DNA from 4 places in the Romboutsia sp. genome. Region 1 is predicted to be linked to each of the others. Evidence: riboswitches for the same ligand, from Rfam matches in the RefSeq annotation. Region 1 holds a riboswitch; each other region holds the start of a gene.
What was found. A riboswitch is a leader RNA that binds a small molecule or an ion and turns the genes downstream of it on or off. The one in region 1 is predicted to bind cyclic di-GMP.
Positions count from the first base shown of each region.

Region 2: linked by a shared signal. The riboswitch ahead of AC11VW_RS10920 (type IV pilin protein) and the one ahead of AC11VW_RS02825 (glycosyltransferase) in region 1 are both predicted to bind cyclic di-GMP.
Region 3: linked by a shared signal. The riboswitch ahead of AC11VW_RS00415 (YveK family protein) and the one ahead of AC11VW_RS02825 (glycosyltransferase) in region 1 are both predicted to bind cyclic di-GMP.
Region 4: linked by a shared signal. The riboswitch ahead of AC11VW_RS10225 (flagellar basal body protein) and the one ahead of AC11VW_RS02825 (glycosyltransferase) in region 1 are both predicted to bind cyclic di-GMP.

Region 1 covers NZ_JBXKIW010000023.1:9,661-17,546, forward strand. The annotation lists gene AC11VW_RS02805 (hypothetical protein) at 316-555, shown strand; gene AC11VW_RS02810 (hypothetical protein) at 753-1,322, shown strand; gene AC11VW_RS02815 (MarR family winged helix-turn-helix transcriptional regulator) at 1,541-1,978, shown strand; gene AC11VW_RS02820 (MATE family efflux transporter) at 1,990-3,378, shown strand; cyclic di-GMP riboswitch class II at 3,627-3,709, shown strand; gene AC11VW_RS02825 (glycosyltransferase) at 3,908-5,035, shown strand; gene AC11VW_RS02830 (O-antigen polymerase) at 5,268-6,512, shown strand; gene AC11VW_RS02835 (glycosyltransferase) at 6,542-7,723, shown strand; gene wecB (non-hydrolyzing UDP-N-acetylglucosamine 2-epimerase) at 7,884-7,886, shown strand, end outside.
Region 2 covers NZ_JBXKIW010000072.1:10,450-18,335, forward strand. The annotation lists gene murC (UDP-N-acetylmuramate--L-alanine ligase) at 1-519, opposite strand, end outside; gene purR (pur operon repressor) at 744-1,622, shown strand; gene spoVG (septation regulator SpoVG) at 1,771-2,049, shown strand; gene glmU (bifunctional UDP-N-acetylglucosamine diphosphorylase/glucosamine-1-phosphate N-acetyltransferase GlmU) at 2,240-3,613, shown strand; gene AC11VW_RS10915 (ribose-phosphate diphosphokinase) at 3,700-4,650, shown strand; cyclic di-GMP riboswitch class II at 4,894-4,976, shown strand; gene AC11VW_RS10920 (type IV pilin protein) at 5,105-5,578, shown strand; gene AC11VW_RS10925 (GspE/PulE family protein) at 5,714-7,393, shown strand; gene AC11VW_RS10930 (type II secretion system F family protein) at 7,408-7,886, shown strand, end outside.
Region 3 covers NZ_JBXKIW010000005.1:6,465-14,350, reverse strand. The annotation lists gene AC11VW_RS00450 (glycosyltransferase) at 1-711, opposite strand, end outside; gene rfbB (dTDP-glucose 4,6-dehydratase) at 789-1,793, opposite strand; gene rfbC (dTDP-4-dehydrorhamnose 3,5-epimerase) at 1,798-2,370, opposite strand; gene rfbA (glucose-1-phosphate thymidylyltransferase RfbA) at 2,373-3,287, opposite strand; gene rfbD (dTDP-4-dehydrorhamnose reductase) at 3,291-4,166, opposite strand; gene AC11VW_RS00425 (sugar transferase) at 4,199-4,888, opposite strand; gene AC11VW_RS00420 (CpsD/CapB family tyrosine-protein kinase) at 4,920-5,651, opposite strand; gene AC11VW_RS00415 (YveK family protein) at 5,663-6,343, opposite strand; cyclic di-GMP riboswitch class II at 6,463-6,544, opposite strand; gene ispG (flavodoxin-dependent (E)-4-hydroxy-3-methylbut-2-enyl-diphosphate synthase) at 6,826-7,881, opposite strand.
Region 4 covers NZ_JBXKIW010000065.1:9,165-17,050, reverse strand. The annotation lists gene AC11VW_RS10245 (CDP-glycerol glycerophosphotransferase family protein) at 1-1,591, shown strand, start outside; gene AC11VW_RS10240 (class I SAM-dependent methyltransferase) at 1,713-2,333, shown strand; gene AC11VW_RS10235 (hypothetical protein) at 2,368-3,858, shown strand; gene AC11VW_RS10230 (tetratricopeptide repeat-containing glycosyltransferase family 2 protein) at 3,909-4,979, opposite strand; cyclic di-GMP riboswitch class I at 5,224-5,308, shown strand; gene AC11VW_RS10225 (flagellar basal body protein) at 5,741-6,067, shown strand; gene flgC (flagellar basal body rod protein FlgC) at 6,072-6,476, shown strand; gene fliE (flagellar hook-basal body complex protein FliE) at 6,494-6,817, shown strand; gene fliF (flagellar basal-body MS-ring/collar protein FliF) at 6,840-7,886, shown strand, end outside.

The DNA.
Region 1 (7,886 bases):
ACATGATTGTTATAAATCATTTTAACTATTGAAACTCATAAATTAGGTATTGATAAAATCATCAATACCTTTTTTGAAATTACAAGGGGATTATAATACTTCAAAATCTGTGGAAAACTTGTGTATTAAAGTAATATCAATGTATTCAAGAAAATAAAAAGTGACAAAAAGGTTATAAATATAGTGTGTATATTGAGTGAATGCTATAATAAAGATAAGTTCACAATTGTTATACAATACGAAATAAAATATTTTTGATACAATGATTGGATTTTAACTTATTTTCTCTAAGCATAAAACATAAGGGGGATTACTTTGAAAAAAATATTTTTTTACTTACTTTCATTATTGAGTATAATTTGTATGCTACTTGGTTTTTTTCTAAAAAAATCAAATCTTATGGGCTTCGGATTCTACTTGCATTTTATTGATGCGACATACGTTTCTTTAGAAGAGTATAAGAACTCTAAGAAAATTACATCTAAAACAATATACTATCCATTAATTCTTTTAATATTTACAACTATTGTAATATATCAAGCTGTACTAAGTTAATTAATTTGACTTATGATGAGGCTATAGAATTAGTGAAAAGGTACTTTCAGATGCTATTAAATAATTATAAATTAAAATTGATATAGGAGATTTTGTATGGACAAAAGAAAGAATAATTTGAGTAAAAAAAAATATATTAAAATATTGATTGCATTATTATAATACTGGTAATTTTTTTTAGAAAGGTATGTGTAAATATGGACAAAGATAAAAATAAATTCATTATACTAATAATATTTCTAGTAGTTACAATAGCATTAATATATCCATTATTAGTAGATAAAAAAGGAAATGATACGCTAGATAACAATATAACAAAAATAGAAAAAGACTATGTATTAGAAGAAACTCTTGCGCCACCACATTCATTTTCAGTTGCAGATTATAGTAGGTGGACTGAGAGTTCAAATCCTTTACTACTTAGCGAGGGTAAAATTAATTCTATAATTGAGCCAATAACTAATACAGAAGATATAGAATCCATTATTGATATATTAAACAGTAAAACTTATACTCAAATTACAGAAAGTGAATTTAAGTTTTATTTCAATAAACCAAATGCTGATATAAGATTTTCACTTCAAGCATCTATTGAATCAGATTTTCTTGATAGATACCTATATCCATACAATATATTTATAGGAAATGATTTATCTTTTGTTATGCGACTTGGAAAAGATTTAGATTACAGTTACGTAAAAGGAACTGTAACGAATAAAGATATAAGTAAAATTGAAGATATTTATAAAAATAAAAAAGAGCAATAAAAAATAGGTGTATCATTGCACCTATTTTTTATTTTGAAGAAATACTAAATGATATGTATTTCAAAAGAAACATTAGTGTAACTTTTTTTAAATATATACATAAAATATTACTAATGATAAAAAAGTTGTATCTGCAACTATTTTCTGCTATAATAGAATAGTTGCGCATGCAACTAATAAAATGGTTGCGCATGCAACTAATAAAAGGTGGAATAGACATGAATAAAGAAAATTGTAACGATAATAGATATATAGGTAAATATATTTCTCAATTGTACAGAAAAGCAAGTATATTTATAAATAGAGAAGTATCTAAATATGATATTAGATCAGGTCAACTTATATTTCTAATGGATCTATATGCTCAAGATGGAAAAAATCAAGAAGAAATATCTGAAAGATTAAAAATAGATAAAGGTACAACTGCTAGAGCTCTAAAAAAACTAGAAGAACAAGAATTCATAACGAGAGTTAAAGATATAGATGATAAAAGGGCTAATAGAATCTATTTAACAGAAAAATCTAGAGAAGTTAAAGAAGATATATATAGTGTTTTTGATGATTGGAACGAAAAAATAAGTGAAAATTTAACTAAGGAAGAAGAAGAAACACTAAAAAATCTACTTGAAAAAGTATGTAAAAATATAAATATATAAGGAGGAAGATTATGGATAATAATCAGAATATATTAGGCACAGAGCCAATTGGTAAGTTACTATTAAAATATTCAGTGCCAGCAATTATAGGGATGATGGTAAGTGCACTTTATAATGTAGTAGATAGAATGTTTATAGGAAATATACCAGGTGTTGGTCCTATGGCAATAACAGGTCTTGGAGTGGCAATGCCAATAATGACAATAATAATTGCCTTTGGAACACTTGTAGGTGTAGGATCAACTACAAATGTATCTATAAAGTTAGGTGAAGGAAAAAAAGAAGATGCTGAACGTATAATAGGAAATACAATAAGTTTAGCAGTGATAATAGGTATTACATTATCTATAGTTGGAATAATATTTTTAAATAAAATACTTATTATATTCGGAGCAAGTGAAGGTACGCTTAATTATGCAAAATCTTATATGAGTGTAATACTACTTGGAACAGCATTTAGTATAATGTCAATGATGTTTAGTAATTTAATAAGAGGCGATGGAAATCCAAAGCTTTCAGCTATTATAATGATTGTAGGTTGTGTTACCAATATAATATTAGATGCATTATTTATATTTGTATTTAATATGGGAATACAAGGAGCGGCATTTGCCACTATAATATCCCAAGCAACTACATCAATGTGGGGATTATCATATTATGTAAGAGGAAAATCAAACGTAAAACTTAGAAAAATAAATTTAAAGTTAAATAAAACAATTATAGCAGCAATATTCTCAATAGGTTGTGCTCCATTTGCAATGCAAATGACGAATAGTTTGGTTCAGATTATATTAAACATTTCATTAAAAAAATATGGTGGAGATTTATCAATAGGAGCAATGGCAACAATAAGTTCAATAAGTATGATATTTATAATGCCTGCATTTGGTTTTGTGCAAGGAATGCAACCTATAGTAGGATTTAACTACGGAGCTAAAAATTATGATAGGGCTAAAAAAACTTTAAAAATAAGTTTATTATCAGCAACATTTATATTTGTATTAGGTGCTTTATTTGTACAGCTTGCACCACAAGTTTTAGTTGGAATGTTTAATAAGGATGTACAACTTATGAATATAACTGTAAGTGGATTAAGCAAATATGCATTTGCAATGCCAATAATAGGGGTATCTATAGTAGGTAGTAACTACATGCAGTCAACAGGAAAAGCAAAGATGGCTATAGTATTAGGTTTATTAAGGCAAGTTATAATATTAATACCTATGATATTTATATTACCTAATTTCTTTGGTTTAAATGGAGTTTGGTTTGCACAACCTACTGCTGACATTGTATCAGCACTTATAACAGGTATAGTTTTAATTAAAGAGATTAGAAAATACTCTGTAAATGAAGAATATGAATTAAGTGAAGAAGTAACAGTTACTGCAGTATAAAATCTATAAGTAGAGAAGAAATATAAATGAGCACAGTCGTAGATTATATCTTTAATGTAAATATAGATAAGGTGGATATTAATGTTTTATATTGAAAAATAAAATTGAAATTAACAAAATTCATATAAAAGAAAAAAACAAGCAAATTACTTTAAAAATGAAATTCAAGTTTTGCAGTAAAAGAACTAGTTTTGTCGAATATATATACAAATAACACATTAAATGTTAATATTTAGCATAAATGTTAAGAAATAGATAGAAACTGAGAAGTATGTCTTGTACCTGGGCACCTGAGGCATATGGAGATAGTGGTGCAACCGGCTATAATTACTGAAAAAACACAGAAACATATATAAAGTATAACTTTATATGTTTCTGGTGTACAGAAAATATAGTCTTTTTTTTGTATCTAAAAATAGGGTAATCAAACGAGAGGGTAACAAGTAAATAAGGCAATAGTAGAAGAATCAAAAGAGCAAAAGAAAGTAGCTTATTTATAAGATAAGTTATTTAAAAAGCGGAGGAAAAAATGACTAAAATAGCAATTGCTCATGATTGGCTAACTAATATGGGTGGAGCAGAAAAGGTAATTATAAACTTTAAGCAAATATATGAACAAGCTCCTATATATACGATTTCATATAATGAAAATAATCTAGATGAAGAGTTAAAAAATATAGATGTAAAAACAAGCTTTATACAAAATTTTCCTAAGGGAAATGTAAAGCATCAAATGTATTTACCATTTATGCCAACTGCATGGGAGCAGTTTGATTTTAATGAATATGATGTGGTTTTATCAAGTTCATCTTCATGTGCAAAAGGTATAATAACACCTCCAGATACTACACATATATGTTATTGTCATTCTCCAATGAGGTATGCATGGGAATTTTACAATGAATATATGGAAAGAGAGAATATGGGGAAATTAAAGAAGCAACTTATTAAATATATAATGAACTACATACGTATTTGGGATAGAGCATCTGCAGATAGAGTTGATTATTATATTGCAAATTCAAAGAATGTTGCAAAAAAAATCTATAAACATTATGGAAAAGAAGCAGATGTTATACATCCACCAGTAAAAGGGTCATATTTCAATATATCTGATACTGATGAAGAATACTTTTTAATAGTATCTAGACTAGTTCCTTATAAGAGGGTTGATTTAGCAGTAGAAGTATTTAATGAATTAGGGTTACCTTTGGTTGTTATAGGAGGAGGATCACAACTTGAATATTTAAAATCTATAGCTAAGCCAAATGTAAAAATATTAGGAAGACAACCTGATGAAGTTATAAAGGAATATTATTCTAAGTGTAGGGCATTTATATTCCCTGGAGAAGAAGATTTTGGAATAACTCCACTTGAAGCACAAGCTAGCGGACGACCTGTTATAGCTTTTGGCAAAGGGGGGGCTTTAGAAACTGTAGTTGCTGATCAAACAGGTTTATTCTTTAAAGATCAAACAGTTAATAGTTTAAAAGATGCTGTATTGCAGTTTAATGAAATGCAGTGGAATAAACAAGATATCAGAAATCATGCTTTAATGTTTGATGAAGAAATATTTAAGCATAAAATAAAATCATATGTAGAAGAAAAAAAATATGAACATAAAAAAATCATGAGTAAAATGGGGAGAGTATTATAATTACTAGGTATTACAAGTAGAAATATTTGATTATATAAAAGTCAAATATCTATGCTCGATTGAGAAGATGAGGGATAAAATGAGATACAATAAACAGAATTTACTTAAAGCATTTTTAAAGAAGTACATTGTGTTATTATTTTTTATAATAAATTTAATTTTGACGTTATTTTTATGCATTGATAGTATTATCATATTAGGCAGCTTTATAATTATCTTAGGAATTTTAACCTTGATATTAAATGAATTATCATTTAGTAAAAATTTAAAACCGACGATGTCAATTTTCTTTGTATTTTTTTATAGTTATATGTTTTTAACACCTATGTTTCAAGTTAACTATGGTAAATTTCCAAATACATTATTAGTTGACGAAAAACTAGTAACATTAAATAATTTTTATATAATAATATTCATGATTGTATATTGCTTAATTTATAAATTTTCAAAAGTAAAAAAATCTACAATATTAGATGTAAATCAATTTATTGATAACAAAACTATAAATTTATTTGCAATTATATGTTTGTTAATATTAATAATATTTTCTAAAAGCATATATACACAAATAACGAATCCATCATCATTAATGGTTTTTAGTGAAGGTGGTGTGAGTGAGTTATTTATAAAAAGATTTTTATTTATGGTACCACTAGGATATATTTTTTGTGTAATATCATCCTATAATCAAATAAAAAATAAAAAAGTACATGTATTTCTAAGTATAATATTTGTAATACTTTTCTTGAATCCATTAATGCATAAGAGGAATGCGTTAGGACCTATTATAATAGCATTAATTTTTTATTTCCCTATAAAAAAAATAGGTAATATAGGATTTACTCTATTTAATGTATTTATACTATTATTGTTGTTTCCTAGTGTCAAAATATTTACCCATGATTATTATATATATAGTATACCTATGATATTAGAAAATATAAAAAATTTCTCTTTATATAAAGAGTTTATATGGTTAGATTTTGATGCATATGCAAATTCTATTGCTACAATTTTATATACAAAAGATTATGGATTTACATTAGGAAAACAACTATTGTCATCTATTTTATTTTTTGTGCCTAGATCTATATGGCCAGATAAAGCTGTAACTACAGGAATTTTAATTGGTGGATATTTAATGGATCACTATGCAATGTGGTTTGATAATTTATCAAACCCAATTGTAAGTGAGGCATATATAGATTTTGGAATAATAGGCATTTTGATATATAGTACAGTGTTTGCTATTATATCAAAAAAAATAGATTTAGGAACAAATAATAATTTTGGATTAATTATAGCACTTTATATGAGCTCTCACATGATTTTCTTAATGAGAGGAGCTTTAATGGTAGGGATAGCATATTTAATAGGTCCTTTATTTGCAATATTACTTCCAATATATATATCTAGGATAACCTATAAAAAAAATAATAAAACACAAGATTATTGTATGGTAAAAAATAAATCTTAAAATCCAAGAAAGTTAATAGGAGGTTTTTAATGAAGGTTATTCAAGTTAATGATTTTTATGAAGGCGGTGGGGCTGAGGTAGTATACAAAAAAACAACAGAACTACTAAAAGATAAAAATATAGAAGTGATAAATTTTGATATAAGAGATATAAATACAAATAAAAGCATATTTCAATCAATAAACTATATATATTCAGTAGAAGCATATAGAAAATTATATGAAAAATTAAACAATAATAAGCCAGATATAATCCATGTTCACAATTTTTATCATGTATTATCTCCATCTATATTAAAAGCTATAGAAAAATATAAAAAAAAGAATAATTGTAAAGTTATAATGACAGTACATGATTATCATATAGCTTGTCCAAATACTGGTTTTATATCGTACAATAAAGATAATATTAATATCTGTGATAAATGTTTAGATAAAAAAAATCATAGAGTGATATTGAACAATTGTGATAAGAGAGGCTTTTCACATAGCTTACTGAAAGGTATAAGATCTATTTTTAATTACAATTATGGTAATAATTTAGCTGTAATAGATTTATTTTTAACACCAAGTAAATTTATGAAAGAAAAAATAAAATACATTGTAGATGAAAATAAGATTGGAATTTTAAAAAATCCCATATTTGATATTGAAAAAATTCAAAAAATAGATGAGAATAGCACTAACCTAATGGAGTTTGATTTAGTATTTGTAGGACGTTTATCAAAAGAAAAAGGTATTTTAAAGTTTATAGAATTTCTAAAAGAAAACAACTTAAAATACAAGTTTGCTGTAGTAGGAGATGGTGAAGAAAAAGAAATAATTAAAGATTATGTGAAAAATAATTATTTAGATAGTATACAATTACTTGGAAGTAAGACACATGAAGAAGCACTAGAAATAATAAAAAAATCAAGAGCATTAGTATTACCTTCGGTATGGTATGAGAATGCTCCATTGTCTCTTATTGAAGCTTATATCATGAATAAACCATTTTTTATAAATCCATTAGGTGGAATGAAAGAATTTGCTGAAAATCACCTTGAAAAACCTGAAAAATCTTACATAAATAAATCTAATTTTATAAATTTAGATACTACTATAAAACAGTATAAATTAAAATATAATAATTCATCAATAGATGAATATTGTCCTCAGCAGTATATAGAAAGACTTATAGAAAATTACATTAAGATTAGTCCAGTCTACTGAATAGATACACAAAACCGAAGGCATACAAGCCTTCGATTTTGTGTATGTTGGCTTGGATAATGAGAACATCTGAATTAATACATGAATACCATACTATTATACAAAGGATTATAAATAGGAATTAATTACCTATATAAATAGAACAAATAAGGAGCTTATAATG
Region 2 (7,886 bases), on a different contig from region 1:
AGCTATTTTAGGATTGAAGTTTAGGAAACTATCAACATATTCACAAGCCTCTGTTATGAAATGATCAGAATTACCTATCTTAACATTTCCACCAATAGTACTTAAATTACCACCAACTAATATCGTTGGATCTAAGTCCGCATATTGGAATATAGTAGACAACATAGATGTTGTTGAAGTTTTACCATGAGTTCCAGAAACCGCGATAGAATTTTTGTATTCTCTCATTATTTGACCTAAGAAAGCCGCTCTATTCATAGTAAGTTTGTTTTTTTCTTTAGCAGCAACAAGCTCAGCATTATCTTCATGCACGGCTGCAGTGTAAATAACCATATCTACATTATCAGATACATGCTCTTTTGCATGACCAATAAATATATTAGCACCTTGAGATCTAAGTTTATCTAATAGATACGATTCATTTGCGTCTGAACCAGAAACCTTATATCCTTTATTAATACATATTTCAGCTAAAGCACTCATGCTTATACCGCCAATTCCAATGAAATGTATATTCATAAGAAAACCACCTTTCTTTTTAATTAAGTCCTATAATATGAACTATGTTTGTGGTATAATAGTATAATGTTCAATATTTTATGGCAAATATACATATACTAAGTTATATATATAATATATTTATAAACTAATTAAAACATAACAATTATTATATCATAATAAATATGGTTGTGCATTAGTTACTTTAAAGAGTAAACAGCTGCAAATCGTAGGAGGAAAAGTTAATGAAGTTTAAAAGAACGGAGCGAATTGGAGCCATAGTAAAAATACTATCGGATAACCCAAATAAAATATTTACGTTAAGTTATTTCACAAATCAATTTAATGCAGCTAAGTCAACAATAAGCGAAGACTTAATAGTTGTAAAAAACGTTTTTGAGAAATTACAATTAGGAAAAGTAATAACTATATCAGGAGCAGCTGGTGGAGTTAAATACATACCAAAAACATCAAAAGCAGAAAATGAAGAATTCCTAATGGAGTTATGTGAAAAAATAAGTGATAAATCGAGAATCTTATCAGGAGGATTTTTATATTTAGTAGATTTAATATATGATCCAACTATAGCCGCTAAAATAGGTAAAATATTTGCCTCAAATATAGATTATGTAGATGCTAATTATGTAGTTACAATGGAAACAAAGGGAATTCCAATGGCACTAATGACAGCAAAAGCAATGAACTTACCATTAGTTATAATAAGAAAAGACATCAAAGTATCAGAAGGTCCTACACTTAGTATGACATATGTAAATGGACACAATTCAAAAGTTGAAAGCATGAGCTTACCAAGAAAAGCTCTAAAACCAAACAGTAAAGTTATATTAATAGATGACTTTATGAGAGGTGGAGGAACTATCAAGGGGATGGTAGACCTTATGAATGAATTTGGAGCTGAAGTTATAGGAACTGGAGTATTTATATCTACAATGGAACCAGAAGCAAAGATGGTAAAAGATTATATATCTTTAATTCAATTAGATGTAAATGCTGAAAATGTGATAGTAGAACCAAACCTAAAAACATTCAGAGATGAATACCAAAACGAAACTTTTGAAGAGGAATGTGAAATTGACGAAATATTAGATGAGGAAGAAGAATAATCCTACAAAAAAATATGATTTTTATAAAAATAAAAAAGGATATTTCAAACATTCCTAGAATTATATAAAAAAACAGTCTAATATTAAATATATTAATTTCTAATATTAAGTATATTAATTTATCAAAATCTAAGGGGGATACAAGGATATGAAGATAACTGACGTAAGAGTAAGAAAGATAACTGATGAGGGGAAGATGAAATGTATAGTTTCATTAACTTTTAATAATCTATTTGTAGTACATGACATAAAGGTTATAGAAGGACATAATGGATTATTCATAGCTATGCCAAGTAGAAAAGTAGGGGAAGGTAATTTCAGAGATATAGCTCATCCAATAAATGCTGAAATGAGACAAGTATTAGAAGACTCAGTTTTAAAAGCATATAATGAAGCAGTAGCTCAATTAGAAGTTGCAGCTGAGTAATTATAAATATAGAGATTTATTAAGAGCCGAACTATTCGGCTCTTTTTTGTGTTTTAATTTTTTGTATAAAGGTATACTTTTTTGTAAAAAGATGCTATATTAGTTAGGGATAACGAAGACATTGTATACAAATAGAAAAATTTACATAATATAGATATAGAGGAAATAATACATAGAATGGAGTAGGGCTATGAACTTTAAAGCTATAATCCTTGCAGCAGGTAAGGGAACAAGAATGAAGTCTAAATTTCCAAAAGTAGTACATAAAGTATGTGGAAAAGAAATGGTTAACCATGTAATAGACGTATCTAAAAACTCAGGGGTTAACGATATAGTAGTAATACTAGGACATGAAAGTGAAACAGTAAAAGAAAAATTACCTAAGGACACTATGATAGCAATGCAAACAGAACAATTAGGAACTGGGCATGCTGTTATAATGGCTAAAGAATACATAAATGATGAAGACACAATAGTAGTACTATGTGGAGATACACCTTTAGTAAAAGAAGAAACGCTAAAGAAGTTATTTGACTACCACCTAAAAAATGAATATCATGCTACAGTACTTACTACTTGCGTTGATAATCCAACAGGATATGGAAGAATAATAAGAGATGAGAATCAAGATTTACTTAAAATAGTAGAGCAAAAAGATGCTAATGAAGAAGAGAAAAAAGCAAAAGAAATTAACTCAGGTATATACTGCTTTAATGGAAAAAGCTTAAGAGAATCTCTAGATTTACTAGATAACAAAAATGCTCAAGGAGAATACTACTTAACAGACACTATCAAAATAATGAGAGATAATGGTCAAAAAGTAGGAGCTTTCAATGGTTCAACAATAGAAGAACTAATGGGAGTTAACTCAAGAGTAGAATTATCAAAAGCAGAAGAAATAATGAGAAGAAGAATTAACGAATCTCATATGGTAAATGGTGTTACGATAATAGATACTAACTCAACATATATAGAATCAAACGTTGAAATAGGAAATGACACTATAGTATACCCAGGAACTATGTTACAAGGGAATACAAAGATAGGTTCAAGTTGTATAATTGGAATGAATTCTAGTATAACAAATTCACAAATTGGTGATTATACAGAGGTAGAGAACTCAACAATAGTAGACAGTATAGTTGGAGAGAACACAACAGTAGGACCATATGCATACTTAAGACCAAATAGTAACATAGGAAACAACGTAAAAATAGGAGACTTCGTAGAAGTTAAAAATGCTACAATAGAAGACAATTCTAAAGCATCACATCTTTCTTACATAGGAGATGCACACGTTGGAAAGAACGTAAACATCGGATGTGGAGTAGTATTTGTAAACTACGATGGTAAAAGTAAATTTAAATCTGTAGTAAAAGATGGAGCATTCATAGGCTCAAACTCTAATTTAGTTGCACCAGTAACGGTAGAGGAAAAAGGATACATAGCTACAGGCTCAACTATAACAGAAGATGTTCCACAAGGAGCATTAGCAATAGCAAGACAAAGACAGGTAGTAAAAGAAGGTTGGGTAGAAAACCAACAACAAAAAGATAAGAAATAGCAACTAAATGGATTATTATTTTTAGGCACTATAGCCTTGAATTTTTAATAAATATAACAAATGTTTAAATTTTCGGGAGGATGTACATGAATACTAGCGGAAGCGAAATCAAAATACTTGCAGGAAATTCATCTAAAGAATTAGCTAAGAAGATAGCTGATTACATAGGAGTACCAGTAGCAGACTGTGAAGTTGGAACATTCAGCGATGGAGAAATATCAGTAAACATCAAGGAAACAGTAAGAGGATGTGATGTTTTCGTAGTTCAATCAACAAATAGTCCAGTAAATGATAACTTAATGGAATTATTAATAATGATAGATGCAATGAAAAGAGCATCAGCAGGAAGAATAACAGCAGTTATACCTTATTACGGATATGCAAGACAAGATAGAAAAGCTAAGGCGAGAGATCCAATCACGGCTAAGTTAGTTGCTAACTTATTAACGGCAGCAGGAGCGGATAGAGTATTAACAATGGATTTACATGCAGCGCAAATCCAAGGATACTTTGATATACCTCTAGATCATCTGCAAGGTGGAAAAATACTAGCAGATTATTTCAACGAAAAGCAAATACAAGATTTAGTAGTAGTATCACCTGATTTAGGAAGTGTTACAAGATCTAGAAAATTTGCTAATAGCTTAGATGGAGATGTTCCAATAGCTATAATAGACAAAAGAAGACCTAAAGCTAACGTATCTGAAATAATGAACATAATAGGCGAAGTTAAAGGAAAGAATGTTATATTATTAGATGACATGATAGATACAGCTGGAACAATAGTAAATGCAGCCAATGCACTTAGAGAATTTGGTGCTAAGGATGTTTATGCTTGTTGTACACATGGAGTATTATCAGGGCCAGCTATAGAAAGAATAGAAAGTTCAGTTATAAGTGAGTTAATAGTACTTGATACTATACAACTTCCTGAAGATAAGAAAATAGATAAAATACAAATCAAGACTGTAGCTCCTTTATTTGGGGATGCTATAAAGAAAATATTCTCTAACGAGTCTGTTAGTATATTATTCTAATTAATAATATTACTAGATACACCTTATTTATTATAAATAGGGTGTATTTTTTTCTGAAAGATTTCCTGAGAAATTATTATAATTAGATTATATTTCAAATTAGTACAAGAATAGTTCTGTAGTATTATTAAAATATATATAATCGATTAAATATAATATGTATTTTAATACACTAAAGTAGTAAAAATATATATTGAATTTGTTGATTTTAAAAGAAATACATGGTATTATGTAAATAAATGGTAGTGATTAGAGACGATGAAGTATATCCTGTATATGGGCACCTAGGATATATGGAGCTAGTGGTGCAACCGACTATGTTTATTTAAGTTAACTTTAAGTTAGCTAAGAGATAAGGATGGTCTTTTTGTTTTGGTAAAATATTCCTGATAAATGATTAGGACTTATATTGGTTGAGGGATATTATATAAAAAAATAATAAGGGGGAAGTTATATGATAAAAAACTTCAAGAAAAAGAAAAATAATAAAGGTTTCACTTTAGTGGAATTATTAGTAGTAATAGCTATTATAGGAGTGTTAGCAGTAGTGGCAGTACCAGCTTTATTTAAAAATATAGAAAAAAGTAAAGTTGCTAGTTTAGAAACAGATATAAGTGCTATAAAATCTGCATCGCTAGCTAAATATTCGGATACAGGAGCATATCCTGCAACATCAGGTACGGTGACGTTAGAAAATGCTCTAGCAGGAGAGATTGAGAACTTATCTAAACCATTTGAAGGGGCTACCTATACATTAACTGGATCAGTTCCAACTGATTTAGTATTACAAGTTACAGCTACTTTTAGTGATAAGGCCCAAAATAAATTAGTCAAAGATTTAGGGATTGGAAAAACTGAGGCCGCTAAAACTACGAATGGTTATGTAAGTGCAACAACGCTTAGTTATACACTTATAAAAGGAAATTAATTTAATGAAAAAGAGTTTTTATCTTTAAGATTTAAACTCTTTTTTTTATAATAAATACTTAATTGTATTTTTATTTATTATAAATCTTAAAAAGATATCAATTTAAAGCTTATATAACATAAATGAGGTGAAAATATGCCAAAAAAAATAAGAATTGGAGATAAATTAGTTCAATACGGATACATAACAGAAGAACAATTACAAAAAGCACTATCTCTACAAAAAGGAACAGGAAAAAGAATAGGTGAAATCCTTATAGAGCAAGGATTAATAAGTGCAGAATTACTAACAAACGTACTAACAGAACTACTAAATGTAGATAACATAGATCTTACCCCATCAAATATAAGACCAGAGGCAATACCAAAAATACCACAAAATATATGCAAAAGATACAAAGTATTTCCATATAAAATAGAAGACAACAGGCTGTATCTGGCAATGGAAGATCCTCAAGATAGAGAAGCTATCCAAGATGTTAGACGTATAACAGGTATGGATATAGTACCAAATATAGCAACGATATCAGAAATAAACCAAGCAATAGAAGTATGGTATTCAAATACAGATATAGATAAAGCGATAAGTGAATACGCAAAAAATGATATACAAAACACGTTAAAAGATGAAATAACAGGAGAAGAAGATGTAAACTCAGCTCCTATAGTCAGATTAGTTCACAATATTTTAGAAAGTGCAGTTAGAAAAAAAGCAAGTGATATACACATAGAATATGACGGAGATTTCATGAGGGTTAGATTCAGATTAGACGGGATTCTCATGGAACATATGAAAACAAGTGCAAAAGCGTATAAAGCAATAATAAGTAGAATAAAAATAATGGCGAACTTAAATATTTCAGAGAAAAGATTGCCGCAAGATGGTAGAATATATTTAATAGTAGATAGTAAACCTGTAGATTTTAGAGTATCCACAATGCCAACTAGTAAAGATGAAAAAGTCGTTATGAGAGTACTTGATAAATCAAGTTTCATGGTTAGTAAAGAAAAATTAGGATTTAGCCCACAAAGTATAGAAATATATGATGAGTTTTTAGCAAAACCATATGGACTAATACTTGTAGTAGGTCCAACTGGAAGTGGTAAGACGACTACATTATATTCAATGCTAAACCAGCTAAATGATGTTGAAAAAAATATACTTACAATAGAAGACCCTGTTGAGTATGAATTAAAAGGTATAAATCAATCGCAAATAAATTACAAAGCAGGTCTAGATTTTGCAAGTGCTTTAAGAGCATTTCTAAGACAAGACCCAGATATAATAATGGTTGGAGAAATAAGAGATCATGACACAGCAGAAATAGCTATAAGAGCATCTCTTACAGGACACCTTGTACTTAGTACATTACATGCTAATACAGCAGTAGGTGCGATATCAAGACTTTCAGATATGGGAATGGATAGTTTCTTAATAACATCATCACTAGTAGGTGTTGTAGCACAGAGGCTTGTTAGAAAAATATGTCCTTTCTGTAAAGTTGAATATCAAGCAGGTATAGGTGAAAAGAAAGCGTTAAACTATGGTTTAGATAAAGACTTAACTTTATATAAAGGTGAAGGTTGCGATAAATGTAATAATACTGGATATAAGGGAAGACTCGGTATATATGAAATGATACAAGTTACAAAACATATCAGAGATTTAATTGACCAAGGAGCAAGGGAAGATGTAATATTAGCAAAAGCTAATGAATTGGGAATGAAAACAATGAGACAAGATGCAGCAATAAAAGTAATGAGTGGGCAAACTTCTGTGGAAGAAATGATAAGAGTAACATTTATAAGCGAGTAAAAGGATGATAAAATATGAGTAAATTTAGTTACACTGCAATCATGTTAAATGGTTCAAAAACAAAGGGAGTAATCGAAGCAAAAGATTTAATTGATGCAAGAAGTCAATTAAAAGCTAAAAAGCTTAGAGTAGTAGATTTAAAGGAAAAAAAAGAATCTACTTCATTTATGAGTAAGAAAAAAAGGAAGAAATTAAAGCCAGATGCTATAAGTCACTTTTGTAGACAGTTTGCTATAATTATATCTTCAGGTATAAATAGTGTAATTGGTTTAGAGACATTGGCAAAAAGAACAGAGAATAAAATATTAGCAGCAGAGATAAGTAGAATAGTAGATTCAGTAAAAAAGGGCTCTACTATTGCGGATGCCATGCTAGAAAAAGGTTCAAAGTTTCCTAAGCTTTTAGGAGCCATGGTTGCTACTGGAGAAGAGACAGGAACAATAGAAGCAGTGTTAAAAAGTATGGCTACATTCTATGAAAGAGAACATAGAAT
Region 3 (7,886 bases), on a different contig from region 1:
TTCATAATACATAAACATGTTCTCATCCATAAATCCTACTTTTTTCATATCTGATAATCTTATCATAAAAAAACATCCTATTGATGTATATATCTTAATATAGTTGTCCTGTGTATTTATCTTACTTTTTGTATATCTTAGAATCTTTGTAGGTATATATAATAGTGGATAAAATATATTATATATACATAAACTGTAAAAATTTATTTCATAAAAAATTTCTTGATGTAAGCCATTTGGATCTATTACCCTCGGAAAAGCTATTGCTATATCTTCATTTTTTTCAAGAGTAAGATATAAATTTTCTACTGATTTTTCATCTATAATTCTAGTATCTGGATTAGCTATTATACAATATTTACAATTCATAAAATCAGCTATTTTTAATCCTATATTATTAGAATATGAAAATCCAAAATTATCTTCCATTTGTATATAGATAATTTCCTTTTCTTCTAATTTATTCATATAATAATTATCTACCTTATCGTCTAAGCCGTACTTATCTTTCAAAACAAATGACTCTATATCATAGCCGTTAAGAAACTTTTTCAATTTTTCTTTTTCCATAGTATTAGAGTTATTATCAATTACAATAAACTTAAATACTATATTTTTATAGGTGCTATATTTCATTGCACTTTCTATGTTTTCCTTAACATGTTTAAAACTATTATAGTTTAATATAATTATAGGTATTATCTCTTTCAATACACTACCTCTTTCTTTTATCTCTATTTAATTTTAGGTTGCTACACATTAACAAGCTGATAATATATTATAAGGGCCTAAATATTTTTAATTTTATAAGCTCCAGATATTATATCTTCCCACCATTGTCTATTATCTAAATACCATTGTATAGTTTGTGCTATACCAGTATCAAAATTATACTTAGGTTTCCATCCTAATTCATTTTCTAATTTATTAGGGTCTATAGCATATCTTAAATCATGACCTGGTCTATCAGTAACATAAGATATTAAGCTTTCAGCCTTATCTAATGTTTTAAGTATAGTCTTAACAACTTGTAAGTTTGTTCTTTCATTGTGTCCACCTACGTTATAAACTTCTCCAACTCTACCTTTGTGTATTATAAGGTCTATAGCTGAACAATGATCTTCAACATGTAACCAGTCTCTAACATTTTCTCCATTACCATATACCGGAAGGCTCTCATTATTTAATGCTCTAGATATCATTAAAGGTATTAACTTCTCAGGGAAGTGATATGGTCCATAGTTATTCGAACATCTAGATATTGTAGCAGGAAGTCCAAATGTTCTTTGATATGCATGTACTAAGAAATCTGCACTTGCCTTTGATGCTGAATATGGTGAACTTGGATTTAATGGAGTTTCTTCTGTGAAGAACAAATTCGGTCTATCAAGTGGTAAATCTCCATAAACTTCATCCGTTGATACTTGGTGATATCTCTCAACCCCAAATTCTTTAGATGCATCTAATAATACTTGAGTTCCTATAACATTTGTTTGAACAAATATCCCTGGGTCCTCAACTGATCTATCAACATGAGATTCAGCTGCAAAATTAACTACTATATCAAACTTTTCATTTTTGAATAACTCAAATACAAATTCTCTATCTGCTATATCACCTTTTACAAACTTATAATTTGGTTTATCTTCAACAGGCTTTAATGTTTCTAAATTCCCAGCATAAGTTAATGCATCCAAGTTTACTATCATATATTCTGGATATTTATTAACCATATAGTGAACAAAGTTTCCTCCAATGAAACCTGCTCCACCTGTAACTAATATCTTTTTCATATTATTACTCTCCTTTATATTCAAACGATAAGTCTAATTCTTTTAAAGTTTTCTGCTTTTTATCTTTTTCCGAAAGTAGTATTTCTTCTATTCCATCTAAAGGCCATTCTATTCCTACCTCTGAATCATTCCATAAAAGTCCACTATCATACTCTGGTGCATAATAATCCGTACACTTATAATTAAATACTGCTTCATCAGATACAACTAAAAAGCCATGTGCAAAACCTTCTGGAACATAAAATTGCTTTTTATTTTCTGCTGTAAGAAGTATACCTTCCCATTGTCCAAATGTTGGTGATCCTTTTCTTAAATCTACCGCAACATCATATACTGCACCTTGAGTTACTCTAACTAATTTTCCTTGTGTATGCTTTGTTTGGAAATGCATTCCTCTTAACACACCTTTTTTAGACTTTGACTCATTATCTTGAACAAATACCATATCTAATCCAGCTTCTACAAAGTCTTTTCTATTGTAACTTTCCATAAAGTATCCTCTATCATCTCCAAATACTTTAGGCTCTATTATATATAAATCTTTTATTTTGGTTTCTATAAAATTAAAGTTTCCCATATTTACACCTCTACTGTTACTGCAACTAATTTTTCAGTTTCTTCATCTTGTGTATTTTCCATTGATACTTTTACTAAATATTTTCCATATTCAGTTTTCATAAGTGGTTTTGCTAATTCTAATAATTGGCTTCTATCTATATATCCTTTTCTATAAGCTATTTCTTCTAAACATGCTATATATAGACCTTGTCTAGTTTGAACTGCTTCTACATAATTAGATGCATCTAATAATCCTCTATGAGTTCCAGTATCTAACCACGCCATTCCTCTTCCAAACAGTTCAACTTTTAGCTTACCTCTTCTTAGATATTCATTGTTAACAGCTGTTATTTCTAATTCTCCTCTTTCAGATGGCTGTACATTCTTAGCTATTTCTATTACATCATTATCGTAGAAGTATAATCCTGGTACTGCATAATTTGATTTTGGAATTTTTGGCTTTTCTTCTATTGATAGTACATTAAAATCTTTATCAAACTCTACTACTCCAAAAGCTTGAGGATCTACTACATGATATCCAAATATAGTAGCTTCATCTCTTTCTACTGCCTTTTGTAATCTTTCACTGAATCCATATCCATAGAATATGTTATCTCCAAGTACTAATGCTACTTTGTCATCTCCTATAAATTCTTCGCCAATTATAAATGCTTCTGCAAGTCCATTTGGATGTTCTTGAACAGCATACTCTATATTAAGACCTAAATTATTTCCATTTCCAAATAATTCTTCAAACATTTTTATATCTCTTGGTGTTGATATTATTAATATATCTTTTATCCCTGCTAACATTAATACTGACATTGGATAATATATCATTGGTTTATCATATATTGGTAATGATTGCTTCGACACTGATTTTGTTATTGGGTATAATCTAGTTCCAGATCCCCCTGCTAATATAATACCTTTCATATGTTACTCTCCCTCTGTTATAGCTACTTCTTGTAAACCTTCATTCTCTGTTAAATATTCAATCAAAGAATCTTCCCAGTTTCTAAATGAATTTAAATCAACTAACTTAAGCATAAAGTTATCTAAAACTGAGTATGCTGGTCTTGGTGCTGGTCTTTTAAATTCTTCACTACTTACTGGATTTACTTTTATATCTATATTTTTTATTTCAAATATTTTCTTGGCAAAATCGTACCAACTACATTGTCCTTCACATGTACCATGGTATGTTCCATAATGTTCTGTATGCATCAAATCTACTATAGCTTTTGCTAAGTCTACTGTACTTGTTGGACTTCCAAACTGATCATTTACTACATTAAGCTCTTTATTAGTTTCCGATAATTTAATCATAGTTCTTACGAAGTTATTTCCTTCGCCATATAACCATGCTGTTCTAACTATGAAATATTTTGAGCAGAACTCTTTAGTAAATTGTTCTCCCATCAACTTACTACTTCCATATATTGAATTTGGACAGGTTTTATCATCTTCTCTATATGGTCTATTTCCTTTTCCATCAAATACATAATCAGTTGATACTTGTACAAATTTAGCTCCTACTTTTTCACAAGCTATTGCTAAGTTTCTTGAACCTATTGCATTTATTTTATATGCATTTTCTATATCTGTTTCACATAAATCAACTGCTGTATGTGCTGCGCAGTTTATAATTACATCTGGTTTATGCGCTAATATAACTTCATTTACATTATCAATGTCAACAATATTTAATTCGTTTCTATCCGTAGGTATTATTTCATAAGACTTTTTTATTCCTAGTTGTTTTGTCAGTTCTAGTCCTAATTGTCCCTTACTGCCTGTTATCAATATTTTCATTTTTTAACCTCTTAACTATATATATTTAAATACTACGATGCATTTTCATCTCCAAATAAAACAAAAAATGTTTTAAATATCAATTTAATATCAAGTAATAAACTTCTTGTCCGTATATACTTAATGTCAAGGTCTACCCAACCATCAAAATCAATGCTATTTCTTCCACTTACTTGCCATATGCAAGTAAGACCCGGCTTTACCACAAGCCTTTGGATTTGGTATGGTGTATACTGTTGTACTTCATGGGGGATTGGTGGTCTAGGGCCAACTAGACTCATATCCCCTTTAAGTACGTTGAATAACTGCGGTAATTCATCTATACTTGTTTTTCTAATAAAGTTCCCTATTTTTGTTATTCTAGGGTCATATTTCATTTTAAATACTGGACCTGTTTGTTCATTTTGGTCCTTTAATGTTTCTAGTAGTTCTTCTGCGTTATGTACCATACTTCTAAACTTATACATCTTGAAAGTTTTTGGATACCGTCCATTTCTCTCTTGTGTAAAGAATATTTTGCCCTTTGGGTCTTCTAGCTTTATTAATATAGCTACTGCTAAAAATAATGGTGATAATAATATAATTCCAACTAAAGAACCAACAATGTCTATTATCCTTTTACTTACTATGTAAAACATTGAATTATTGGTTTCAATATGGTTTAAGTCAATAGCTACGGCTGATTCATCCACTTCATCTTCAAATATAACGTTTGCTTGCACTACTATCCCCCCATAATATTAAATTTTTATTTTATGCCATTGCTTTTTCTTTTTTATTCTTTTTCTTATTATTTCTTGACGCTCTGCCGCTTTTTTCTTCTTTGTAATAATAATCGTAATAATCATATCCTGAACTATTTGCTTCAAATTTGTTAAGTACTGTTCCTAGTATATTAGCTCCAACATTGTCTAATCTTTCTTTAGCTAGCTTTACCATTTCTACATCTGTTTCGTTAGCACCAACTACAAATACTGTCCCATCTGTATATGTTGATATTATTCCTGCATCTGTAACTAGTCCTATTGGTGGTGCATCTATAAATATGTAATCATAATGCTCTTTTAGACTTTCCACAAACTCTCTCATCTTTTTAGACGATAGCATTTCTGATGGGTTTGGTGGTACTTGACCACATGTTAGTACGTGTAAGTTCTTTGTATCTGTACAGTGTACACACTCTACAAATGTTTTATTATTAACAAGCACATCTGTAAGTCCATGTATGTTGCTTAGTCCAAACATTCTATGTACACTTGGATTTCTTAAGTCTCCATCTAACATTAGTACTTTTTTTTCTAGGTTTGCAAAGCTTGCTGCTAAGTTTGAGATTACTGTACTTTTACCTTCGTCTTTTCTACTACTTGTTACACTTATTATTTTTATTTCTTTATCTAAGTTTGCAAATTCTATGCTTGTTCTTATTCCTCTATATGCTTCTGCTATAGGAGATTTTGGTTTATTTATACTTATTACTTTATTCATTTGTTATCCCCCTATTTTGCTATTTTTTCATTTGGTATTACTCCTAATATTGGTAATCCTAGGTGTTTTTCTATATCTTGTGGTGTTTTTATTTTATTGTCTAAATATTCTATCAAAAACACAACAAATAGACCTATCATAACTCCAAGTACTGCTGCTATTGCAACGTTCATTATCTTATTGGGTTTAATAGGCTCATGTGGTACGATAGCTTTATCTATTACTTCTACACTATTTGCTTTTGTTATTCTTTTTGCTTCTTTTGTGAATACTTTTGGAATTTCATTTGCTATATCTCTAGCTTTTTGTTTGTTTGTGTCTTGTACACTTATACTTATTATTTGAGTGTCTTGGACTGGCAATATTGTTATCTTTTTTGATAGTTCTTCATATGTTAGGTCTAATTTCAAATTATCTATTACTGGTTTTAATACTGTTCTTGATTTTATTATTTCTCCATATGTTACTGCTAGCTTTTCTGTTACTATAACTTGATCTTGTGTTATCATTTGTGTTTGTTTGTCTTGGTCAGTATTTACTATTATCGTTGAATTTGCTTCATATACTGGTTTTAATACAAAGAAACTTACCCCTGCGCTAACAAACACTGCTACTACTGTTATAATTGCTATAATCCAAAATCTTTTTTTAATGATGCCAAAATACTCTCTTAAGTCGATTGTTTCCTCCATTTGCTTTCCTCCATATTATTTTATATTTACAATGCCTATTTTTTTAGGCACAAAAAAAGACTATATTTTCTGCCACTAAGAATATATAAAGTTATACTTTATATTCCTGTGTTTTACAGTAATTATAGCCGGTTGCACCACTAACTCCATATGTCCCAGGTGCCCAGATACGAGACATATTTCTCAGTTTCTATTTATTTGTTACCATTTATAGGTAAATAGTAACATTATATGTATTATTTTTATATATCTTCGACAAAACTAGTTCTTTTGTTACAAAACTAGTTTTTTTATCGCAAAATTAGTTCTTTTGTTACAAAACTAGCCTTTTTGTTACAAAACTAGTTCTTTTGCTACAAAACTAGCATTTCATTTTTAAAGCAATTTACTTATTTTCACTTATTTTATATGAATTTTATTGATTTTCACTTTATTTTCCAATAAAAAAATACTAATATGCTTCAACATATTAGTACTTTTTTTTAATATTTTTCTATTTCTTGCAGTAATTCTTTTACTAAGTCATTTCCTTTTATCTTTCTAACTATTTCACCTTTTTTAAACAGTAGTCCTTCGCCTTTTCCACCAGCTATTCCGATATCGGCTTCTCTTGCTTCTCCTGGTCCGTTTACTGCACATCCCATTATGGCTACTGTTATATCTTTTTCCATGTGGTTTATTTTTTCTTCTACTTCATTTACCACACTGATAAGGTCTATGTTACATCTTCCACATGTTGGGCAAGATATTACTTTTATTTTATCATTTAATAAATCTAAGCTTCTTAGTATTTCTTTTCCAACTATAATTTCTTCACAAGGATCTCCTGTTAGTGATATTCTAACTGTGTCCCCTATTCCTTTTAGAAGCATTGCTCCTACTCCGATTGAAGATTTTATTGTTCCTTTTTTTACACTTCCTGATTCTGTTATTCCTATGTGTAGTGGATAGTCTACTTTTTTAGCTATTAGTTCATAGGCTTCTATTGTTTTGTATATATCTGATGATTTAAGTGATATTACAATATTTCTAAAGTCTAGGTCTTCTAGTATTTTCACATGTCCTAGTGCACTTTCAACTAGTGCCTCAGCCGTTGCTGATCCATACTTTTCTAGTAGTTCTTTTTCTAATGAACCACCGTTTACGCCGATTCTTATCTTTAGGTTTTTTTGCTTACACTTTTCTACTACCATTTTAACTTTTTCTATGCTTCCAATGTTTCCTGGATTTATTCTAACTCCATCCACTCCTTGGTCTATTGCTTCTATTGCTAGTCTATGATCAAAGTGTATATCAGCTATTACTGGTATATTAGCTGCTCTTTTTATTTCACCTATTGCTTTTGCCGCTTCCATGTCTGGCACTGCTACTCTGACTATGTCACAGCCTACATTTTCTAATGCTTTTATCTGTGCTATTGTTGCAGCTGCATCTCTTGTATCAGTGTTTGTCATTGATTGTATGCTTATAGGGTTATTGCCACCTATTTTCACATTTCCAACACTTACTTCTCTACATTGTCTTCTTTTATAGATCATCTTAT
Region 4 (7,886 bases), on a different contig from region 1:
ATTTAAGTCTATTTTATATGCAGGTATTGTATTAAGGTATACTGATGATGATAATTTTATAAATGATATAAAAGATTTATACAAATATGAAGTTTTATCACAAAAATACATTGATATATTGAATAAAGTTAGGACTAATCTTAATATAGAGCCGAATAATATTGACTTAACAAATTATATAGCTAGTAATTTTGATGGTATTGATAAAGAATACATAAATCAATTATCTAAAAGTGATATAGTTACAAATTGGGCATATGTAAATAAAGATTATATAGTTACAAGTAAAGAAATTTTAACGATAAAGGATTTTATATCTAATGATGAATATTTAGGTTTTCACGTGATAGTTCCTTATGATGTAAATTATGTAAATATAACAAGAAAAATAGCATTAGAAGGAATAGCTAAATGTTCAATATTGGTGCCTTGTAACCGAGAGCTTAAATTAATTGACATAAATTACGAAACTATGAAAACTTTGAAAAATAAAGATTATAAAAGAACAATAACTTTAAATAGATTTAATGCAGCTGACTCAAATGTATATGCATTAATAAGGTATATGCCAAAACAATATAAAGATATATATAAATTAAATATTATCAATGGTAAAGATGTGTATGATATAGAAAATATGATTAAAGTGCCTATTATATCATCTGTAACAGTTTCAGGATTCAATACATTCGTAAATTATCCTAAGTTTACTTATAACATTGATGTAGGCCATGGAAGTGTAATATTAAAAAATTGTGGAATAATGGATAAAAAATATAAAGACTTTGCTTTTACACCAGAGGAATATGAAAATATAGATAAAGTTTTTATTTCTTCTAATATGAATATGTTAATCCAAAGTGCATTTTCTGCAATACCAGAAGATAAGTATGAAATTACAGGAAATCCAAGAACAGATACTCTTATGTTATCAGATGGTAGAAAAAATTTAGAAAAGTTATTAAATAAAAATTTAGAAAATAAAAAAATTATATTTAATATGCCTACATTCCATATTCATGAAAATACAGGAATTGTAAATGGAGAAAAATTTGATGATAGTATAAAAATAAATGGATTTGATTATATTAAATTTAATAAATTCTTAAAAGATAATAACGCTATTTGTATATCAAAAGTTCATCATGCTGAAGAAAGACTAATAACAAAGAGCATGGAAAGTTTAAATTTAGAAAATTTATTATTTGTATCTAATAAAGATTTAGAGGAAAAAAACTTAGATTTATATGAAGTTTTAAATTGTGCAGATATTTTGATAACGGATTACTCAAGTATATATGGAGATTTTTTATTTATGAACAAACCTTGTATATTTGTAAATACAGATATAGATAAATATAGAGAAGAAAGAGGTATAAGCTTAGAGCCTTATGATTTTTGGACAGCTGGACCTAAAGTTAAAACTCAAGAAAAATTACAACTAGAGATTAATAACTATATAAATAATAAAGACTGTTTTAAACAAAAAAGAGAAGAGTTGAGGGATGTATTCTATAAGAATAAAGATGACAAATCATCGTTAAGAGTATGGAACTATATAGACAAAGTCTTGAATAAAAAATCAAATTAATTTATAAAACTGATAAAAATGTATATTCTGATAAGTAATGTATATACAATTAATATTTTAATTAAAGTAGTATATAACATTATTTTGAATATATAAAATATCATTGGGAGGATATAGACAGATGGATTATAAATATTGGAATGAGTATTACAGTAAGCAGGTAGCACCAAAGCAACCATCCAAGTTTGCTATGGATATTATGGAGTACTTAGAAAAAGATAAAAAAATGGTTGAATTAGGGTGTGGAAATGGAAGAGATTCTATATTTTTTAGTGAAATTGGAGTAGATGTTGTAGCAATAGACCAATCTGATACTTCTATAAATACGTTAAATAATAATTATAGTGGAAAAATAGAGTTTGTATCGGATGATTTTATTAGAACTAATATATTAAAAAATGAAACATTTGATTATGCTTACAGCAGGTTTACGATACATTCAATTTTAGAAGAAGAAGAAGATGTACTTATAAAAAGAGTTTATGATTCTTTGAAATCTAAAGGTTTATTTTTTATTGAAGTACGTAGTATAAAAGATGAAATATACGGCTTAGGAACTAATATCGGTAGAAATATATACATTTATAATGAACATCGTAGAAGGTTTATAGTAATGGATGAGTTGGTAGGAAAATTAAAATCAGTTGGGTTTAATATTGTTCTTTCAAATGAGAGTAATAATTATGCTATATATAAAGATCAAAACCCAATAGTTATTAGAATTATTGCACAAAAACAATAATTTTAATAATTATGAAAAACAAGGTGGAAAAATCATGAAATATAGATGTAATAAAAATAAGTATAACATAGATATATATTTAAGGAACTTTGAAATATTAGAATGTATTATTTTACTTCTTGAAAAAGAATATATAAATTTAGATATGCTCATAGATATAATAAATGATTTAGCTGATTTTATACAAAACAATAATAAGTACTATTCAAACGTCGATGAATTTAACGAATTAGCAGATTCAGTTGTAAATATAATTGAGAAATTTAATAGTCCAAATAAATGTGAAAGTATAAGTGAGTATGAGATTAGAGATGAACTAAAATTATTATTATATAATCTTAAAAAGGAAATTTTAAATGGTTTTAAAATTAACATATATTTTTACGGAAAAGATAAATATAGTATATTAAATAAATCTTTAAATAAGAATATTATCATCATAGAAGATATAAATGAATTTAAAATTTTACATAATGTAGCACAAGCTACAGAAATAAATGCATTAATATTAAGTGAAGAAACTGTAAATGAGGATTTAGATTTTGAAATGTATTTTGATGATATTATATATTATGATAAGTTAATGAATCATATGTTCAATATAAGTGAAAAAATATATTATAATAACTATGACTATAATTACTTATTGAAATCTTTAGAAAAATATAAGTTTGAAGATATAGAAACTCTAGTTGTAGGAAATTCATATCCACTAACAGGAATAGATATTAAATTACTAAATTCTAATTCAGTGAGTTTAGCTTTATCTAGCCAAGATTTATATTATTCATATAAGTTAACTCAAGTAGCTATAAGTAATAATAAAAATATAAAAAGATGTATTATAGGGGCTGGATATTATTTAGTAAATCATGATTTATCTAAATCTAAGAGTGAGTATTCTTCAAATATGGTTAAAAATGTATACTATCCTATATTAAAAGACAAACATAATTCTGATAAAGTGGATATTATAGAAATATTAAATATTGAAAAAATATTAAATGATTATGTTGTAAGCTATATATTTAATTTGCAATTTTTAGATTACTATTTTAAAGATTTAATATATAGGGATAATAATGGATACTTTAATAAAAATTTTACTAGAGAGAGTAATAGCATTTTAGGTGGAGTAAAATTGAGTAATATTAGTGAAGAGGAAAAATTTAGATTAGGTGAATATAGAGCTAATCAACATAATAAGTTATCTAAATATAAAGAAACTACAGATGAGTATAACTATATATTTAATGAATTTATAAGTTTTTTAGAAGAAAATAATATAGAACCTATAATCGTAGTATTTCCAAACACTAAATATTATAATCAGTTTTTAGATAAGAGCTATGAAAAAGAATTCTACAAAATAGTAGATGGAATAAAAGAAAGAATAAAAATAAAAATAATTAATTTTTCAAAACAAGATATATTTATAGAAGATGACTTTATAGATTTTGACCATATGAGTGAAGCTGGAGCAATAAAAATTACTGATAAATTAAATGAATTATTAAAATGTTAAAAAAATAATTAGAAGCCTTGTATATAATCAGTTATATACAAGGCTTAAACTTATTTAAATGAATTTAATCTATTTAATGCAGGTATATAATTAGAATCATATGATAAATTATAATATTTTAAAGCTTTATCACTGTTACCAATAAGCTCATAAAATACACCTAAATTAAAAGCTGCTAAATAACTACCAGTTCCCTCGACACTATCAGAATCATTACTTTCACCTAATTGCAATGCATTTAAATAGCATAACTCTATATTAGCAAAATAACACATATACTGCTCAGGATTAGAAGCAACTAATTCCGTAAAAAATACACCACAAACAAAGTAAAAATCACAATATTTATTCATTATATCAAAGTTATCATCGATAATTTTTAATCCTTTTTCTAACTCATTAGCCTTAATAATATTGTATAAATAAAGAATCAAACCATCTTTAACGAAAGCATCAGTATCAACATTAAAATTAGTATAAAAAGCGTCGAAATAAGGTAAGGCCTCTTTATACATCTTGTTACTATAATAAGTCTTAGCTGCTTGATACAATAAATATGAATTATTTCTATTTTCTTTCAATTCATTAAGTATCAAAGAAATATTTCTCTCAAATTTATTAGTATGTAAATACCCATCATGCTCTAACTCGATATCTACTCTTTTACGAGGATAACTAGAATCCAATTGTTCGTGAATACTTCCATTAAAATAAACACCCTTAGGAGCTAATCTAGATATAAAAGAATTAGATTTTCTTATTTCACCATCTTGTTCAAATAAATTAACTATTTTTATTTGACCTATAGTCTTATCTTTAGAATTCATAAATTTATAAATACTATTTAAATCTATATTAATAATAAATTCGTCTGCATCTAATATTAAGTTCCAATCACCACTAGATTTGCTAATAGCATAATTTCTAGCATTAGCAAAATTATCATCCCACTTATAATCATATACTTTAGCATTAAATTCTAATGCTATATCTTTAGTTTTATCTGTAGACCCTGTATCTACAATTATTATTTCGTTAACTATATTTTTAACACATTCTAAGCATCTTTTTAATTTAAACTCTTCATTTTTAGTAATCATTACTAAACTTAATTTTTGCAATATATTATCCTCCAAATTTTATGAATACTAAAGTTATTATACGGATGAAAAGTATTATTTTTAACCTTATTTATATTTAATTGCTCTGATAACTGAGAAAAGCTAATTTATGATTTTCTTTTAGCTTTAAATTTAGCATATATGTTAGATATCGTTAGGACGCTAATATCCTGACTTTAAATATTTAAATATAATAAAAAAGTTTCATATTATGTAAGATTATGGTATAATTTACATATAAATAAAATTTAATAGGCAAACCTAGGGAAATCTAGCGACGCAAAACTATAGGGGCTAAAGTTAAAAAACTATGCCAGCCAGCTGCCGAAGAGTTAATAAACTTTTTGTTATCACTGCTGATATAACAAAATACTCTTTCAAGGGTATTTTTTTGTGTGAAAAAAACAATGTATTATAATTATTATTATAAATTGTAAGTCGAACTCAAAATAAAATAAGAATAACTTCACATAAAGGGAAAATATGAATTATTATATCTAAAAAAGTCAAAAAAGTTAGAAAATAGTTGTCATATTTATATTAAAATGTAGAATGTCATTGAAAAAAAGTGTATAATGTAGATTATAGCTTACTAAAATGAAATAAAAACGTTGGATAATTGTGTAGTTAAAATTTATTTTATAATTTTATTTTGGTTTGCATTCAAGCAATTAGCAATGAGGAATAATATTATAAAAGTAATTTAAACTATTCTTTTCGAGGATAGTTTTTTTATTGAAAATAACAAATTAGGAGGGGTTATGGATATATACAATTTAATGAAAATGAGCTTAGATGCTACAGACTTAAGAAGTAAAACTATTGCAAATAATATTGCAAATATAAATACACCAGAATATAAGAGAAAATATGTAACTTTTGAAGAAACGTTAAATGATAGTATGGGAAATAAACCTAAAATAGAAGTAAAAACTGATACAACTTCAGTTATGAGAGAAGATGGAAACAATATTGATTTAGAAAATGAAAAGGTAAATCAAGCATCGACAACACTTGAGTATAATGCTTTAGTGAACCTTACTAATACTAAGTTAGCGATGATAAAAAGTGTAATATCGGGGAGGTAAGTAAATGAGCGTTTTTAGTGGAATGAGAATTAGTGCAAGTGGTCTTTCTGCAGAGAGATTGAGAATGGATATTATATCATCAAATGTGGCAAATTCTAAAACTACAAGAACTGAAGATGGTGGGGCATATAAACGTAAAGTTGCTACTTTTTCTGAAAATTATGATGAGAAATTAGGTATGCTAGGTGTAAAAACTGTATCAATAGAAGAAGATAAGTCTCCTCTTAGAAAACTATATGAGCCAGAACATCCAGATGCAGATGAAAAGGGATATGTGGAATATCCTAATGTGGATATGTTAGTTGAAATGTCAGATTTAATAACGGCGTCTAGAGCTTATGAATCTAACGTTGATACTTTAAATGCACAAAAAAGTATGCTATCAAAAGCACTAGAAATAGGAAGATAATATAAAGAGGTGAGTATATGCAAGGTATAAGTGCTATAGCAGCGAAGTCAAATATATTTACACAAGGTATAGAAAATACTGTGGTAAATAATGAACAGCTAGTAAATAAAAAAGAGTCAAAGGCAAGCTTCTCAGATGTTATAGGTGATGCTATAGAGAAAGTAAATGAAAGTCAAGTGAATGCTAACAACAAGATAGAAGGCCTTATTAAAGGTGAAAACGTAAGCATGCACGAGGTTATGTTGTCAGTACAGGAATCACAAATGTCAATGCAGTTGATGTTAGAGGTTAGAAATAAGTTATTTGATGCTTATCAAGAGATAAGTAAAGTGCAATTGTAGGCTATTAACAAGGAGTAAATAAATGAATGTAAAAGAAATTATACAAAATATAAAAAATTTCATGGGCACTAAAAAGGAACAGTTTAATGGCTTAAAAAAAGGAAAAAAGATAGCTATTATAATTGGAATTATAACTATTATTTTGGCAACTATTTTTGGAATTAAATATGCAAAAGATAATAAATACGATGTACTTTTTTCAGGTTTAAATTCTACTGATGCTAAAGTTATAACTAGCGAATTAGAAAGTAGAAAAGTTGAGACTAAGGTAGAAGGAGATCGTATATATGTACCTAAGGAAGAAGTAGATAAGCTGAGACTCGAATTATCAAGTAGTATATCTAATGGTTCAAAGGGGTTTGAACTTATGGATGAGGGTTCTTCTTTCGGTATGACTGATGAAGAATTTGAGATAAAAAAACAAAGAATGATTCAAGGAGAGATAGAAAAGACAATAAAAACTTTCCCTCAAGTAGAAAGTGCAAGAGTACAGATAACACAAGGTGAGAAATCAGTTTTTGCTAAGGAAAGTGTTCCAGGAAAAGCTGCTGTATCTATTAATTTGAAGCCAGGTACGAATTTAGAACCTAGTCAAGTAAGGTCTATAATGTCATTAGTATCTGCAAGTACTTCTAATATACCAAAACAAAATGTTGAAGTAATAGATCAAAATATGAATTTATTATCAGAAGGTATATTTGATGAAAAAGGAAATGTTAATTCAGCGAATTCAAATGGAGTTGATATAGCTAGAAAAGCAGAAAAAGAATTAAGCGAAGACTTAGAAAGGTCTATTGTAGGATTATTAGAGCCTATATTTGGTGAAGGTAAGGTAAAGGCTACTGTAAATGCAGACTTAAATTTTGACACTAGCGAAAAAACCGAGCTAGTAATAGATCCAAACAAAGTAGTCATAAGTGAGTCAAAGAGTGAAAATAAATCTACAGAAGCAGGCAACACTGGCGGTGCTGTAGATAATAATATGAATAATGTAGGGAATGCTGCACAAGGAATTAGTGAAAGTAAAGAACAGAAGACAGAATATAAAGTTGGAAAGATAGAAACTAAA